3 regions of the Massilia sp. Soil_C_3 genome follow, and region 3 is predicted to be linked to each of the others. Evidence: predicted binding sites of a transcription regulator. Region 3 holds the regulator's gene; each other region holds the start of a gene.
The links. The regulator FNR, encoded in region 3, switches genes on or off when oxygen is low (the NO sensors DNR and NnrR bind a similar motif). The targets are predictions, from matches to a motif close to TTGATNNNNATCAA.
Positions count from the first base shown of each region.

Region 1: the regulator FNR is predicted to act here: its motif matches at 3,192-3,205, upstream of AC3A6F_RS03405 (glycine-rich domain-containing protein).
Region 2: the regulator FNR is predicted to act here: its motif matches at 1,996-2,009, upstream of oxc (oxalyl-CoA decarboxylase).

Region 1 covers NZ_JBDGJG010000002.1:109,422-114,473, forward strand. Annotated here, with positions in the region: gene AC3A6F_RS03390 (CDP-6-deoxy-delta-3,4-glucoseen reductase) at 1-627, opposite strand, end outside; gene AC3A6F_RS03395 (NAD(P)H-binding protein) at 809-1,696, shown strand; gene AC3A6F_RS03400 (hypothetical protein) at 1,852-2,124, shown strand; gene AC3A6F_RS03405 (glycine-rich domain-containing protein) at 2,197-3,012, opposite strand; gene AC3A6F_RS03410 (sensor histidine kinase) at 3,263-5,052, opposite strand, start outside.
Region 2 covers NZ_JBDGJG010000002.1:256,380-261,431, forward strand. Annotated here, with positions in the region: gene AC3A6F_RS04100 (fumarylacetoacetate hydrolase family protein) at 1-169, shown strand, start outside; gene AC3A6F_RS04105 (2-dehydropantoate 2-reductase) at 190-1,209, shown strand; gene AC3A6F_RS04110 (Crp/Fnr family transcriptional regulator) at 1,344-1,952, opposite strand; gene oxc (oxalyl-CoA decarboxylase) at 2,096-3,802, shown strand; gene frc (formyl-CoA transferase) at 3,901-5,052, shown strand, end outside.
Region 3 covers NZ_JBDGJG010000008.1:300,758-305,809, forward strand. Annotated here, with positions in the region: gene AC3A6F_RS18480 (formate dehydrogenase subunit alpha) at 1-506, opposite strand, end outside; gene AC3A6F_RS18485 (formate dehydrogenase) at 525-758, opposite strand; gene AC3A6F_RS18490 (TorD/DmsD family molecular chaperone) at 745-1,431, opposite strand; gene fnr (fumarate/nitrate reduction transcriptional regulator Fnr) at 1,673-2,434, shown strand; gene AC3A6F_RS18500 (AraC family transcriptional regulator) at 2,439-3,197, shown strand; gene AC3A6F_RS18505 (DMT family transporter) at 3,260-4,198, shown strand; gene AC3A6F_RS18510 (DUF6714 family protein) at 4,201-4,668, opposite strand; gene pdxR (MocR-like pyridoxine biosynthesis transcription factor PdxR) at 4,670-5,052, opposite strand, start outside.

The DNA.
Region 1 (5,052 bases), on a different contig from region 3:
CAGCACGATCGGCTTGTCGGATTCCTCGCGCAGGAAGAAGGTGCCCAGCGGGCCCTCGAAGCGCAGGATGTCGCGTTCCTTCATGGCGCCGAACACGTGGTCGGTGAACAGGCCGCCCGGCAGGTGCCGGATGTGCAGCTCGAGCGGGCCTTCGAACGACGGCGCGTTGGCGATCGAGTAGGCGCGGCGCTTGCCGTCCTTGAGCAGGAATTCGATGTACTGGCCGGCGCGGTAGGCCAGAAGCTCGTTGGCCGGCAACTGCAGGTTGACGATCGCGACGTCGGGCGCGGCGCGGCGGATGGCGGCGATCCGGGTCGGCATCTTGCGCAGCGGGTAGTCCGAGCTGCCGCCCACTTCGCGCGCCTCGATCACCAGGTCGCCGCCCGGCACGGCGCAGCAGAACAGCGACATGCCGCCGGTCTTTTCGATGTCGGACAGCGCGCGCTGCTGGTGCGGCTTGTGCTCCACCGCGCCATTGAGCACCTTGCCCTTGCACGAGCCGCAGGCGCCGTTCTTGCAGCCGTAGGGCAGGCCGATGCCGGCGCGGATGGCAGCGGAAAGGACGGTTTCATCGGCTTCGCAGGTGAACTGGCTGCCACTGGGCTGGACGGTGATCTGGAAGGTCATGCGATTCGGTGGTTGGCGCGCAAGCTAGCGCAAGTGGTTGATCCAATGGCGGTTTTCCGCAACTCTGCGCTATTTTACACCGGCCCCGGTTTTGCCGGGCGCGGGTGGCCCGGCCCGGCGCCGGCGTCGGCGCGACCGCTGTGCTACAGTGCCGCGGTCCGTCTCTACCGCGCCCGAACCCATGCCCGACCGCTCCTCCTTCGCCCGTCCCCGCCTGCTCATCGTCGGCTGCGGCGACGTCGGCATGCGCCTGCTGCCGCTGCTGGCCGCGAAATACCGGGTATTCGCCCTGACCAGCCAGCCCGAGCGCCGCGCCGAGCTGCGTGCGCTGGGCGCGGTGCCGCTGGTGGCGGACCTGGACCGGCCCGCGACCCTGGCGCGCCTGCGGCGGCTCGCGCCGTGGGTGCTGCACCTGGCGCCGCCGCAGCCGGATGGCGAGCACGATCGGCGCACGCGCCACCTGGTGGCGGCGCTGGGAAAGGTCGAGCGCATGGTGTATGTGAGCACGAGCGGCGTGTACGGCGACTGCGGCGGCGCGCTGGTCCATGAACACCGGCGGGTAGCGCCGCGCAATGCCCGTGCGCGGCGGCGCGTGGACGCCGAACGCGTGCTGCGCGCCTGGGCCCTGGCCACCGGCGCGTCGCTGTCCATCCTGCGCGTGCCGGGCATCTACGCCGACGACCGCCTGCCGCTGCGCCGGTTGGAGCAGGGCACCCCGGCGCTGCGTGCCGAGGACGACGTCTACACCAGCCACGTGCACGCCGACGACCTGGCGCGCATCGTGCTGGCGGCGCTGTTGCGCGGACGGGCCGGGCGCGTGGTGCACGCGGTGGACCGCACGCGCATGAAGATGGCCGATTATTTCGATGCCGTGGCCGACGCCTTCCGCATGAACCGCCCGCCGCGCCTGGCGCGCGCCGAACTGCAGGCCGTGGTGTCGCCAATGCTGCTGTCGTTCATGTCGGAATCGCGGCAGCTGGACGACACGCGCCTGCGGCGCGAACTGCGGGTGCGCCTGCGTCATCCCGACGTCGCCACGACGCTGGCGCGCCTCGCATCTGGGCTATAAGTTAATGAAGTAGATTAGTAAACATTATTTATCGACTATCTGTATAATTTCGCGTCCCGCGAAAATAGCCGTATAAATGCTGATGGTTTGCCTCTTTCTGCTAATTTTTCGCGGCGCCGCGTCTTAAGCAGCAATAATAATTAATTGAAAGAGTCATGCCGATCCGCCGCCTTCCGCCTGGCGCCGAGTACGACCCCAACCGGGTCCTCGACGCCATCATCTCCCGCCTGCGCCTGAAGAATGACGCAGCCCTGTCGCAGCTGCTCGAAGTGGCGCCGCCCGTGATCAGCAAGATCCGCCACAACACCTTGCCGATCGGCGCCACGCTGCTGATCCGCATGCATGAGGAGAGCGATTTCAGCATCAGCGAATTGCGGGCGCTGATGATCAGGAAGGGCAGCGAGGCAATGATGGCTGGCGCCGTATAGGGCGACAGCCGGCATGGCGGCCACGACCGCGATGCCGGCTGCGGGGCCGGGCCTTGGCGTTGATTCAGACGGTCAGGCGGCTTGCGCGGCCTTGCTCGGGGCCGCGCACCAGGCGGTGTCACCAGCCTTGACGGCTTGCTTACCTGGAGCTGCACACCATGCGGTTTCACCGGCCTGGGCGGCTTGCTTGCTCGGCGCCGCGCACCATGCGGAGTCACCGGCCCGGACGGCTTGCTTGCTCGGCGCCGCACACCATGCGGTGTCACCGGCCTGGGCGGCTTGCTTGCTCGGGGCTGCACACCATGCGGCGTCGCCAGCCTGGGCAGCTTGCTTGCCCGGCGCTGCGCACCACGCGGTGTCAGCGGCTTGGGCGGCTTGCTTGCCCGGCGCTGCGCACCATGCGGTGTCGCCAGCCTGGGCGGCTTGTTTGCCCGGAGCTGCGCACCAGGCGGTGCCATCGGCCTGAGCGGCTTGCTTGCCCGAAATTGCGCACCAGGCAGCGTCGCCCTTGATGACCACGCCGAATTCGGCTTCGTAGATTTCACGCATACGCTCGCCCGCGCGTTCGCGTTCGCCTTCATTGGCGCCGGCGCCCATGCCGACGTAGGGGTAGTGATGGAGGAAGAAGCCGAAGGTCGCTTCGCAGTCGCGTGCGTACTTCATCGTGTCGAGGATGTGATAGTGCCAGAACGTGTCGACATCGACCGTCGGCGAGGCGCCGTCGTCCGGGTACTTTTTCGTCAGGAACAAGAAGCGCCGGTACTCGGCCTCGACCGCGTTGGCACGGCGTTCGGACCAGCCTTCGCCCGATTCCGCATGCATCAGTTTCATTTTGATGGGTGTCAGGTCAAGAGCTTCGAACACTGAGAATTCGGTATTGGTCGACATGGTTATCACCTCGTTAGATTGTAATGGCGCTGCGTTATCCCTGTTTGGCATGGCAGTCGTGCGATTGAAGCTGGTGGTACTGGCTCGCGTCATGGCCTCCTGGTCGAAACTACTGCTGCCAAGTTCGTCTTGACCCGTGACAGTGATAAAAATTTTCATGCGGATAGTCATTGCATCTGTTGAGCTTGATCAAACTCATGCCGTAAATAACGATATTTGTTGCAACACTGCGTAATGACGACGCGCGTCGTCATGCGGCCACCGCCACCGTCGACAGCGGCCCCCCATACATCACATCGTCGTCGCCGAACATGGGCGTGACCGGGATCGACACCACCACCGTGGTGCCGACGTCCAGGCCGCTGCTGATCGAGAACGAGCCGCCGAGGATGCCGACCCGCTCCTCGATCCCGACCAGGCCGAACGAGCCGTGGCGGTTGCGGCTTCCCGGCTGCATGCCGACGCCGTTGTCGCGGATCGTCATGGTCAGCATGTCGGCCTGCTGCTGCAAGGCGATCCTGACCCTGGTCGCGCGCGCATGGCGCGCCACATTGTTGAGCGACTCCTGCAGGATGCGGAAGAAGGCGGTGGCGCTGTGGTCGTCGATGCGGTGCTCGCCGTCGTCGTCGACCAGCTCGCACTCGATGCCGGTGCGGCGCGCGAAATCGGCCACCTGCCAGTCGACCGCCGCCGACAGGCCGAGGTCGAGCACGTTGGGGCGCAGGTCGTTGATGATCTGGCGCACACTGCGGATGGTGACGTCGATCTGGCGCACGGTGGCGTCGGCGCGCGCGTGCAGGCGCCGGTGGCCGCCGCGGGTGCGGTTGGCCAGGAGCTCGGCCTCGATCTTCAGCGCCAGCAGGTTCTGCGCCAGGTCGTCGTGGATCTCGCGCGCGATGCGCTTGCGTTCGCCTTCCTTGATCTGCTCTGCATGCGCCGCCAGCAGGCGCAGCTTTTCGTGGCTGGCCTGCAGCTTGGCCTGGCTGGCGCGCAGTTCGCGCGTCATTTCCTCGGCCATGCGCAGGGCGTTGCGGCGCGACGAGGCCAGGATCTGGAACAGGGCGTAGAGCAGGGCGGTGCTGATGCCGGCGGCGAAGGCGGCCAGCCAGGGGTAGTACATGTCGAAACGCGTGTACAGCACCGACTTCGGGATGCTGAAGTCGGCGCGCCAGATGCGCTGGTTGAATTCGATCGGCAGGCTGGTCGCGAACACGCTGCTGTCGTCCAGCGGCGGCGGCGGGTTGGGACGCTCGGGGCTGGCCAGGCTGTCGTACAGCATGGCGCGCGGCGGCGTCTCGCCGGGCTCGGGCGTCACCGCGGTCAGCTCGGTCAGGATCAGGCGCGCGCCACGGACCGGGAACTCGTCGAGCACCCCGCCCACCAGGCGCGCGACGCCGAAACCGATGCCGACCGAACCGATATAGGCCAGGCGCCGCCCCTCCACCGAGTCGGTGGGCATGTCGCTGCGGTACACCGGCAGGCGCAGCGCCAGGCCGTTCTGGTTGGGGCCCGAAAACAGCTCGATGCGGGTGCCCGAGGCGCTCGGCAAGCCGGAATCGCGCGCGCTGGCCAGCACGCGCCGGGTCGTGCCGCGTGCTTCCAGGTCCATGCCCAGCTTGGTGAGCGAGAGCGGGAGCAGGGGTTCGATATAGACCAGCACCGTATAGGTATTACGGTCGGGCTGGGCCACCAGCGGCTCGTAGTGGTGCACGCCGCGCCGCGCCAGGCGTCCACGCAGCTCCTCGTTCAGCGCCGGCAGGCCTGGCGTGTGGATGGCGCGCGCGTAATTGATGACTTCGATGCCCGGGAAGTTGCGCTTGGTGTCCAGCTGCTGCACGTACTGGCGGAACTGGTCGGCCGTGGTGTCGGGCGCGGCGCGGAACAGTCCGGCGGCGCCGCGCAACACATCGCTATAGCTCTTGATGCGGGCGTCGATCGTGTATTGGGAGGCGCGCGCCATGCTGCGAAAACGCGCGTGGGCATCGCTCTCGATCGCCTCGGAGGTGGCGAGCCAGGCGCCGGCGCCGAATGCCAGCGACA
Region 2 (5,052 bases), on a different contig from region 3:
GGTGTTTTCGGTGGCCGAGCTGGTCAGCCGAATCTCCCAGGACATGACACTGGAGCCGGGCGACCTCCTGCTGTGCGGGACGTCGGTCGGCTTCGGCTCGATGCGGCCGGGCAGCACGATCGAGGTAGAGATCGACGGCATCGGAAAGCTCATCAATCGGTTCGAGTAAACGACGACAAGGGGTGGGTCATGAAGATCGCAGTAATTGGAGCGGGGGCAATTGGCGGCCTCGTTGGCGCCAGGTTGGCGCTGGCGGGCGAGGAGGTGACATTCATCGTGCGGGGCGCAAATCTGGCGGCGATCCGCACGAACGGCATCAAGCTCATCGAGATGGACGGGGAGGAGAGGGTCGCCTCGCAAGTGCGCGCGACGGATGACTATGACGCGGCCGGCGAGCAGGACCTGGTGATCCTGGCGATCAAGGCGCACCAGGTCGACGGCGTATCGGCCCAGATCGGCAAGCTGTTCGGTCCACGCACCGTGGTGGTGACGATGCAGAACGGCATACCGTTCTGGTATTTCCACCGCCATGGCGGCGAGTTCGACGGGCGCACCGTGCACAGCGTCGATGCCGGCGGCGAGCTGGCGCGTCGGATTCCACCGGAGCGGGTGCTGGGCTGCGTGGTGTATCCGGCCGCCGAACTAGTGGCGCCGGGCGTCATCCGGCACATCGAAGGCGTGCGCTTCCCGCTGGGGGAGCTGGACGGCACCACGAGCGAGCGGGTGGAGGCGGTATCGGCCTGCTTCCAGAACGCCGGCTTCAAGTCGCCGGTGCTGGACAATATCCGCGCCGAGATCTGGCTCAAGCTATGGGGCAACGTCAGCTTCAATCCGATCAGCGCGCTGGCGCATTCGACCCTGGTCGACATCTGCCAATACCCGCTGACACGCGAGCTGGCGGCGGAGATGATGCGCGAGGCGGAAGCGGTGGCCACCAAATTGGGCATCACCTTCCGCGTGACCCTGGACCGGCGCATCGAAGGCGCGGCGCAGATCGGCAAGCACAAGACCTCGATGCTGCAGGACGTGGAGGCGGGCCGGGGGCCGGAAATCGATGCGCTGGTCGGATCGGTGATCGAACTGGCGCGCATGACCGGCACCCCGACGCCGCATATCGATTCGGCGTATGCGCTGGTCAAGCTCCTTGAGCAGACCATGACCGAGGAGGGTGGTGGGGTCAAGCTGCAGAGGGCGGTGACGACAGCTTAGTTGCACTATGCACGTCGCCCCCGCGGAGGCGGGGGCCTAAGTTTTGCGTTACCGAAACGCTTGCAAACTTGGGCCCCCGCCTTCGCGGGGGCGACGGTTTTTGTGCCAACGAGATCAATGACTTCGCCTGGTCTTCAAATCTTCCCCCGATTTTTCAACCGGCTCAACGTTTCCGGAGACAGGTTCAAATACGCCGCCAGTTCTTTCTTGGGCAGCCGTTCGAACAGGTCGGGGTGCTTGCGCATGAAGCGGTGGACCCGGCCCGGCGCATCGAGCAGATGCAGCGTGATGGTGTGCGCCATGATGGCGCTCATCAGGTTCATGACCTCATATTCAAAGGCCTGCTTCACGGTGCTGTGACTTGCTAGGAAATCGACCCATTGCGGCAGCGGCATGCGCGCCACCCGTACCTTGGTGACGCACGCGATGGAAAATGGCGTCGGCATCTTGAGACACCAGGCGGCGTAGCTGGTTTCGATGTCCCGTTCCGCCGAGAAGCGCAGGATCATCTCCTTGGCTTCCTGGTTGGAGACCTGGCGCTTGAGGATGCCGTCCAGGATGAAGTACTGCGACATCTCGTGCACGCCCTGGTTCATGAGCAGGTCGCCCTTCTGGTGGTTCTCGATCGTCAGGTACGGCTCGAGCGCCGCCATCTCGCTGTCGCGCAGTTCCTTGAGCACTATGTTCTGCTTTAACTGCAGACGAATGATGTTCCGTTCCGAGTGATTTGCAATAGTCGTCATGAACGCGGCCGTTTAGCGAGATTCTCGCATCATGCGGCCAAAATTGACCATGGTCAATGAGACAAATCAGGCGCGCTGGCTATGATGGTTTGCGGGCGATACACACCGCGTTCTGCCCGGATCGACAATAACTGGAGACAGCAATGACTAACCACGTATCGGTAGACGTGACCGACGGCTTCCACCTGGTAATCGATGCCTTGAAACACAACGACATCGATACGATCTTCGGCCTGGTCGGCATTCCGATTACCGACCTGGCGCGCCTGGCGCAGGCCGAAGGGATGCGTTTCATCGGCTTTCGTCATGAACAGAACGCCGGCAATGCCGCGGCAATCGCCGGGTACATGACGCAAAAGCCGGGTATCTGCCTGACCGTCTCGGCGCCAGGCTTCCTCAACGGCCTGACGGCGCTGGCCAACGCGACCACCAACTGCTTCCCGATGATCCTGATCTCGGGCTCGAGCGAGCGCGAGATCGTCGACCTGCAGCAGGGCGATTATGAAGAAATGGACCAGCTGAACGCGGCCAAGCCCTACGCCAAGGCGTCCTACCGCATCAACAAGGCCGAGGACATCGGCGTCGGCGTGGCGCGGGCGATCCGCGCCGCCGTTTCGGGCCGTCCTGGCGGCGTCTATCTCGACCTGCCGGCCCAGCTGCTGGCGCAGACGATCGAGGCTGGCCACGCCAAGCGTTCCCTGATCAAGGTGGTCGACGCGGTGCCGCGCCAGATCCCGGCCCCGGACTCGGTGCAGCGCGCGCTGGCGCTGCTCAAGGGCGCGAAGAAGCCGCTGATCCTGCTTGGCAAGGGCGCCGCCTACGCGCAGGCCGACGACGACATCCGCGCGCTGGTCGAGCGCACCGGGATTCCCTACCTGCCGATGTCAATGGCCAAGGGCCTGCTGCCTGATACGCATGCCCAGTCGGCTTCGGCGGCCCGCTCCTACGTGCTGGCCGAGGCCGACGTGGTGGTGCTGATCGGCGCACGCCTCAACTGGCTGCTGGCCCATGGCAAGGGCAAGACCTGGGGCAAGCCCAAGCAGTTCGTCCAGATCGACATCTCGCCGACCGAGATCGACAGCAATGTGGCGATCGCCGCGCCGCTGATCGGTGACATCGGCTCGTGCGTGGCGGCCCTGCTCGACGGGCTCGACGGCGCCGGCATCGCCAAACCGGACGCGGAATGGCTGGGCCCCATCGCCGAGCGCAAGGAGCAGAACACGGCCAAGATGGCGGCGCTGCTCAACCGCGACGTGGCGCCGATGAACTTCCACACCGCCTTGCGTGCCATCCGCGACGTGCTCAAGCAGCACCCCGACATCAACCTGGTGAACGAGGGCGCCAACACGCTCGATTACGCGCGCAGCATCGTCGACCAGTACCAGCCGCGCAAGCGTTTCGACTCCGGCACCTGGGGCATCATGGGCATCGGCATGGGCTACGCGATCGGCGCGGCCGTCGTCAGCGGCAAGCCGGTGGTCGCGATCGAAGGCGACAGCGCCTTCGGTTTTTCCGGCATGGAGCTCGAGACCATCTGCCGCTACGAGCTGCCGGTGACGACCATCATCTTCAACAATAACGGCGTGTACCGCGGCACCGACGTCAACCCAACCGGCGGCAAGGACGTCGCCCCGACCGTGTTCGTCAAGAACGCCCGCTACGACAAGATGATCGAGGCCTTCGGCGGCATCGGCTACCACGTGACCAGCCCGGAAGAACTGACCCGGGCGCTGAGCGAGGCAATCGCCGCCGGCAAGCCCGCCCTGATCAATGCCGTGATCGACGAGACCGCCGGCACCGAGAGCGGCCGCCTGACCAATCTGAATCCGCAAAGCAACGCGAAAAAGTGACCGATCAGTAGTACAGCGAAGCGACACGCACGACCGCCGGCGCCCACGAGGCCGCCGGTGGTGCCCGCACTATCGACTGAATAAAGGAGACTGACATCATGAGCAAACCACTCGAAGGCATCAAGATCATCGACTTCACCCACGTCCAGGCCGGCCCGGCCTGCACCCAGCTGCTGGCCTGGTTCGGCGCCGATGTGATCAAGGTCGAGCGTCCCGGCGCGGGCGACGTCACGCGCTCGCAGCTGCGCGACATCCCCGGCGTCGACGCCCTGTATTTCACCATGCTCAACAGTAACAAGCGTTCGCTGACGCTCGATACCAAGAAGCCCGAAGGAAAGGAAATCCTGACCAAGCTGATCAAGGAGTCGGACGTGCTGGTCGAGAACTTCGGTCCGGGCGCGCTCGACCGCATGGGCTTTACCTGGGAGCACATCAAGGAACTGAACCCGGGCATGATCGTGGCCTCGGTCAAGGGCTTCAGCGACGGCCACCACTACGAAGACCTGAAGGTCTATGAGAACGTGGCGCAGTGCGCCGGCGGCGCGGCCTCGACCACCGGCTTCGACGACGGCCCACCGACCGTCAGCGCCGCCGCCCTGGGCGACAGCAATACCGGCATGCACCTGGCGATCGGCATCCTGACCGCCCTGCGTGCGCGCGACACGACGGGCAAGGGCCAGAAGGTGGCGGTGTCGATGCAGGACAGCGTGCTCAATTTGTGCCGCGTCAAGCTGCGCGACCAGCAGCGCCTGGACCGGGTCGGCTACCTGGAAGAGTATCCGCAGTACCCGCATGGCACGTTCTCCGACGTCGTGCCGCGCGGCGGCAATGCCGGCGGCGGCGGCCAGCCGGGCTGGGTGCTCAAGTGCAAGGGCTGGGAAACCGATCCCAACGCCTACATCTACTTCACCATCCAGGGCCATGCCTGGGCGCCGATCTGCAAGGCGCTCGGCAAGGAAGAGTGGATCGACGACCCGGCCTACATGACCGCCGGCGCGCGCCAGGACAAGATCTTCGCCATCTTTGGGACGATCGAGGACTGGCTCAAGGACAAGACCAAGTTCGAGGCGGTCGACATCCTGCGCAAGTTCGACATTCCCTGCTCGCCAGTGCTGTCGATGAAGGAAATCGCCGCCGATCCATCGCTGCGCGCCAGCGGCACGATCGCCGAAGTCGAGCACAAGGAACGCGGCACCTACCTCACCGTGGGCAGCCCCATCAAGTTCTCGGACATGAAGGTCGACATCAAG
Region 3 (5,052 bases):
TTGCGCAGCAGGTAGGCTTGCTCGTTATTGTGCTTGGAGCTGCCGATCACCATCAGCGCATCGGGCCCGGCTTCCTTGCGCAGCTGCAGCAACTTGTCGCCGATCTCCCCGATTGCCTGGTCCCAGGAGATGCGCTGGTACTTGCCATTGACCAGCTTCATCGGATAGCGCAGGCGGTGCTCGCCGAAGGCGTGCTCGCGCACCGACGCGCCCTTGGCGCAGTGGGCGCCCATATTGATCGGCGAATCGAAGGCGGCCTCTTGCCGCACCCAGACGCCGTTGGCGACGACCGCATCGACCGAGCAGCCGACCGAGCAGTGGCTGCAGACGGTGCGCTTGACCACGGTCGGCACCGGGGTATCGGGTACCGGGTCGGCCTGGGCCGGTTCGATCACGTTCAACGGCAGGTGGCGCGCCAGGGCGCCGGCGCCGGCGGCAACGCCAGCCCCGACCAGGAAGCGGCGCCGTTTCAACGCGCTGTCGCGCGTGGACTTGACCAGTGACATATCGATTCCTCTGCTTGCCTACCAGTAGGCGGCGGTCTCGTAATAGCGGCGGATGTGATCCGTCTCGTGGTAGCCGCGCTTGACCTTGGGGTCGGGCGCGGCCGGGGCGGCCTGTGGCGCCGCGGTCGCCGGGGCGGCGGCAGCGGCCACCACCAGCGCGCCCAGCGGGGCGGCTTTCAGGAAGCCGCGCCGCGCCGGGTCGGGCCGGTCCTGGCCGGGATCCTGCTGGACTCGTGGATCATGCTTGTTCATCGGTGTCCTCTCCTACTCCAAAGCTTTCCGCCTCGATTGCCAGGAACGCCTGTGCGAAGCGGGCGACCAGGCGGTAATAGTTGGCGTCGTCGGCATTGGCGATGTCGTCCAGCGCGCGCATGCACCAGGAGCCGATGTGGGCCTCGAAGAAGCGGCGCTGCACGTCCAGCGGCTGGCGCCGGATGCCGGGCGCGCCGGCCACCAGCACGCGCATGGTCTCGCACAGCGCGCCGAGGTGGTCTTCGAACTCGCCCCGCCCCTGTATGCGCGCCAGGCCAAGCCGGGCCAGGTCTTCGCGCAGGTGCGCCAGCGGCGTGTCGTTCATGTAGCCGGCCAGGTAGCGCGAGCCATACGGGTCGACCGGCGGGGTGCCGACGCTGACGAACAGCGCGCTGAATTCATCGTGGACGAGCCGGGGGTCCATCACGCCGGACGCCACGGTCAGTTGATCCCAGGCGCGTTCGAGCGCCGGGTCGCCGCCCTCAGCCAGGATGGGATCGCTGGATGCGAGCGCATCGAGCAGCGCCGCGTCGGGCGCGGCCAGCAGCAGGCGGGAGAGCAAGGCATACAGATCCGCCCTGGCCTGGTCTTCGCCGCCCGGCGGCAGGTCCGGGCGCGCGATTGCGGTGGCAAAGGCGCTGCGATCGGACACGGTCTCAGTAGTTGATGACACTGGGGATCACTCCAGTTGTTCAATTTATATGGCAGTGTAGGCCTCGATTGATATTGAGTGCGCACAGTTGCGTTTAAGGCTAAATGAACCCGGTATGGGTGAGCAGGGGCGCCGAACGACCGGAACGCAACGGAACGCAACGGAGTTGTTTCTCAATTGCAAATAAATGGCATGTGTTTGTCGAGATTGACGCTTCAACACGTCTATAATCGCGGTGTACCGAACCAAGCGACCATCCCTCATGAGCCAGACCCTGTCCCGGCAAGCCGAGCCGCCACTCAATATCCACGCCCTCAAATCCTGCGCCCAGTGCAGCATGCACCAGCTGTGCCTGCCGATGGGCCTCGAAGACGCCGACATCGACCGCCTGGACAAGATCATCGGCCGCCGTCGCCGCCTGGAGCGCGACGAGCGCCTGTACAGCGTCGGCGAATCGTTCCGCAACCTGTACGCGGTGCGCTTCGGCCACTTCAAGACCTATCAGGTGAATGCCGCCGGTGAAGCCCAGATCACTGGCTTCCAGATGGCCGGCGAGCTGCTGGGCATGGATGCGATCAGTGGCACCCACCATTGCGACGCGGTGGCGCTGGAAGATTCCGAGGTGTGCGAGATCCCGTTCGCGCGCCTGGAAGACCTGTTCGGCGAAGTGCCGACCCTGCTGCGCCACTTCCACCGCATCATGAGCCAGGAAATCACGCGCGAGCAGAACGTCATGCTCCTGCTCGGCAATATGCGCGCCGAGCAGCGCTTCGCCGTGTTCCTGGTCAACCTGTCGGCGCGCTATGCCACCCGAGGCTATTCGGCCAACCGCTTCCAGCTGCGCATGTCGCGCGAAGACATCGGCAACTACCTGGGCCTGACGATCGAAAGCATCAGCCGCCTGCTGTCGCGCTTTAAAAAGCAGGGCTGGCTCGAGGTCGACAAGCGCGAAGTCACCCTGCTCGATCCGGTCAAGCTGAAGGCGCTGGCGGCCGGCACCGACGTGTGCAGCCCGATGGCCTGACAGCATGACGCCGCTGCCGTCGTGCGACCTGCACCTGCGCAGCTACGACCGCGTGCACTGGGGCGACCGCCACGACTTCGCCCAGCTGGTGCTGCCGGTGCACGGCGAAGTCGTGCTCGACATCGAAGAGCGGCGCGGCCGCCTCGATCCCCTGCATGGCGCGCTGGTGGCGCCCGGCGCCTGGCATGCGCAGTCGAGCCCGGGCGCGAATGATTCCCTGATCGTCGACGTCGACGGCGCCGCCTTCGGCGACGGTCCCTGGCAGCGCCTGCTCGAGCGGCCCTTCGTCACGCTCGGCCCTGCGGCGCGCAAGCTGGTCGAGTTCATGGGACTGATGGCCCGTGAATCCGCGCCGGCCCGATCGCTGGTGCACGGCTGGGTGCCGCTGCTGCTCGACACCCTGAGCCTGGACGCGCCGCGCGCCACCTCGCGCCTGGCGGCCCTGCTGGCGCGCATCGAGGCCGCGCCCGGCCTGGCCTGGAGCACCGAATCGATGGCGCGCGCCGCCAACCTGAGCGTCAGCCGCCTGCACGCGCTGTTTCGCGAAGAGATGGACAGCACCCCACATGCCTGGCTGCTGGGCTGCCGCCTGGATTGCGCACGCGGCCTGTTGACCCACAGCGCGCGCAGCGTGGCCGACATCGCCCTGGCCTGCGGCTTCTCGGACCAGGCCAGCCTGACGCGGGCGATGCGCCGCGTGTTCGACACCACGCCCGCCGCCTATCGGCGTGCGGGTCAGGAGAAGTCGCCAAAACCGCAGTAGTCCCGGCCAAGACCAGGGGCAGGTCCAGGCCAGAGAATCTCCACTCAAAGGAGATTCTCATCATGTACACAGCTACTGGCGCGGGCGGACTGTCCCGCTCCACCCTGCTCGGCATCGGCGCCGGGATCGCCGCCGGCGCACTCTGGGGCCTGGTCTTCCTGGCCCCGGAACTGGCGCCCGAATTCCTGCCGATCCAGCTCTCGGCCGGACGCTACCTGGCCTATGGCCTGGTCGCCGCCATCCTCATCTACCCTGCCTGGGGACGGTTGCGCCGCCACCTCGGCTGGCCGGCCTGGCGCACCTTGATCGGGCTCAGCCTCACCGGCAATATCGTCTATTACCTGTTTCTCGCCAATGCCGTGCAACTGGGCGGCGTGGCCATGGCCTCGATCGTGATCGGGTTGCTGCCGATCGCGGTCACCTTGGTCGGTTCGCGCGACGGCGACGCGGTGCCACTGCGCCGTCTGCTGCCTTCGCTGCTGCTGAGTGGCGCCGGCCTGGCCTGCATCGGCTGGGAGTCGCTGTCGGCGTCTGCCCCGGGATCGCTGGCCGGCCTGGCCTGCGCCTTCGGTGCGCTGGTGTCGTGGACCATCTTCGCGGTACATAACAGCCGCTGGCTGGCGCGCATCGAGGGGGTTTCGTCGCATGAATGGAATCTGCTGGTGGGCGTGGTGACGGGCGTCATGGCGCTGGCGTTGGCGGTGCCCGCCTTCGTACTGGCGTCGGGCGAACACACCCTGCCGGCCTGGCTGCGGTTCGGCGCGCTGGTCAGTGCGGTTGCCATCCTGTGCTCGGTGGTCGGCAACGCCCTGTGGAACCACGCCAGCCGCGCGCTGCCCTTGAGCCTGATGGGTCAGATGATCGTGTTCGAAACCATCTTCGCGGCCTTGTATGGCTTTCTGTGGGAAGCGCGCTGGCCGAGCGGGTTCGAGACGGCCGCGCTGGCGCTGCTGGTGTCGGGCGTGATCTCGTGCGCCTCGGCGCACCGGGGCGCGCACTAGGATCAGGCATCCGCTTCATCGAGATGCCTGCCGATCTTCTCCCAAAGCTCATCGTGAAACCCTCGCTCCCGACGCTCGATGAACAGGATGTACTGCCTCAGCGCCGAGCGCTGCGGCGCCGTCAGCCTGTCGATGACCGCCGGCCCTTGCTCATCCAGATCACGAACCTTATCCCGGTCGAGCCAGAAGACGGCCCTTTCCATATTTGTGTCGGAGGTTTTCGGGTCTTCGATATCCGCGATCAGGTAGGCCGGCAAATAGTAGGCGAACGCTTCCTGGGTAAGGATGCACGGTGCGAAATCCAGTCGCCGAAGCTGCCGCGCCGTATGGCCGTCCCAGGTCTTACCGGAAAAATAGGCAGACACGCCCTCGTCGTCGTAGGTCGGGCGCGAGATATTTTCACCGGCTGGGGGCTGGGCGCCGTCCCAGGCAGAGCGGATCATGGCGACCAGTTCTTGGGTAGTTTGCATATCAGATGCTCCAGGTTTCGTTCAGTAAGGCGCGGAGGCGGCGCACTGCTTCGGTTGCCGCCTCCGGCGTCGCAAAATTGGCAAACCCCATCAACAAGCCGCCGCGGCGCGACCTGCCCATCCGCCAGTCGCCGAGGGCTTGCAATCCCATTCCACGCGCCCGCGCCGCCGCGGCCAGCGCCCGGTCGTCATGCCCGGCGGCGAGCCGCGCCAGCACGTGGATGCCGCCGGCCTGCGGCTGCACCGTCAGCGCGTCTCCCATCTCTCGCGCCAGCGCCTCGACCAGGTAGCCGCGCCGCTCGGCGTACAGCGTGCGCATCCTGCGCAGGTGGCGCGCAAAGTGGCCCTGTTCCATGAACTCGGCCACCGTCGCCTGCGGCAGGA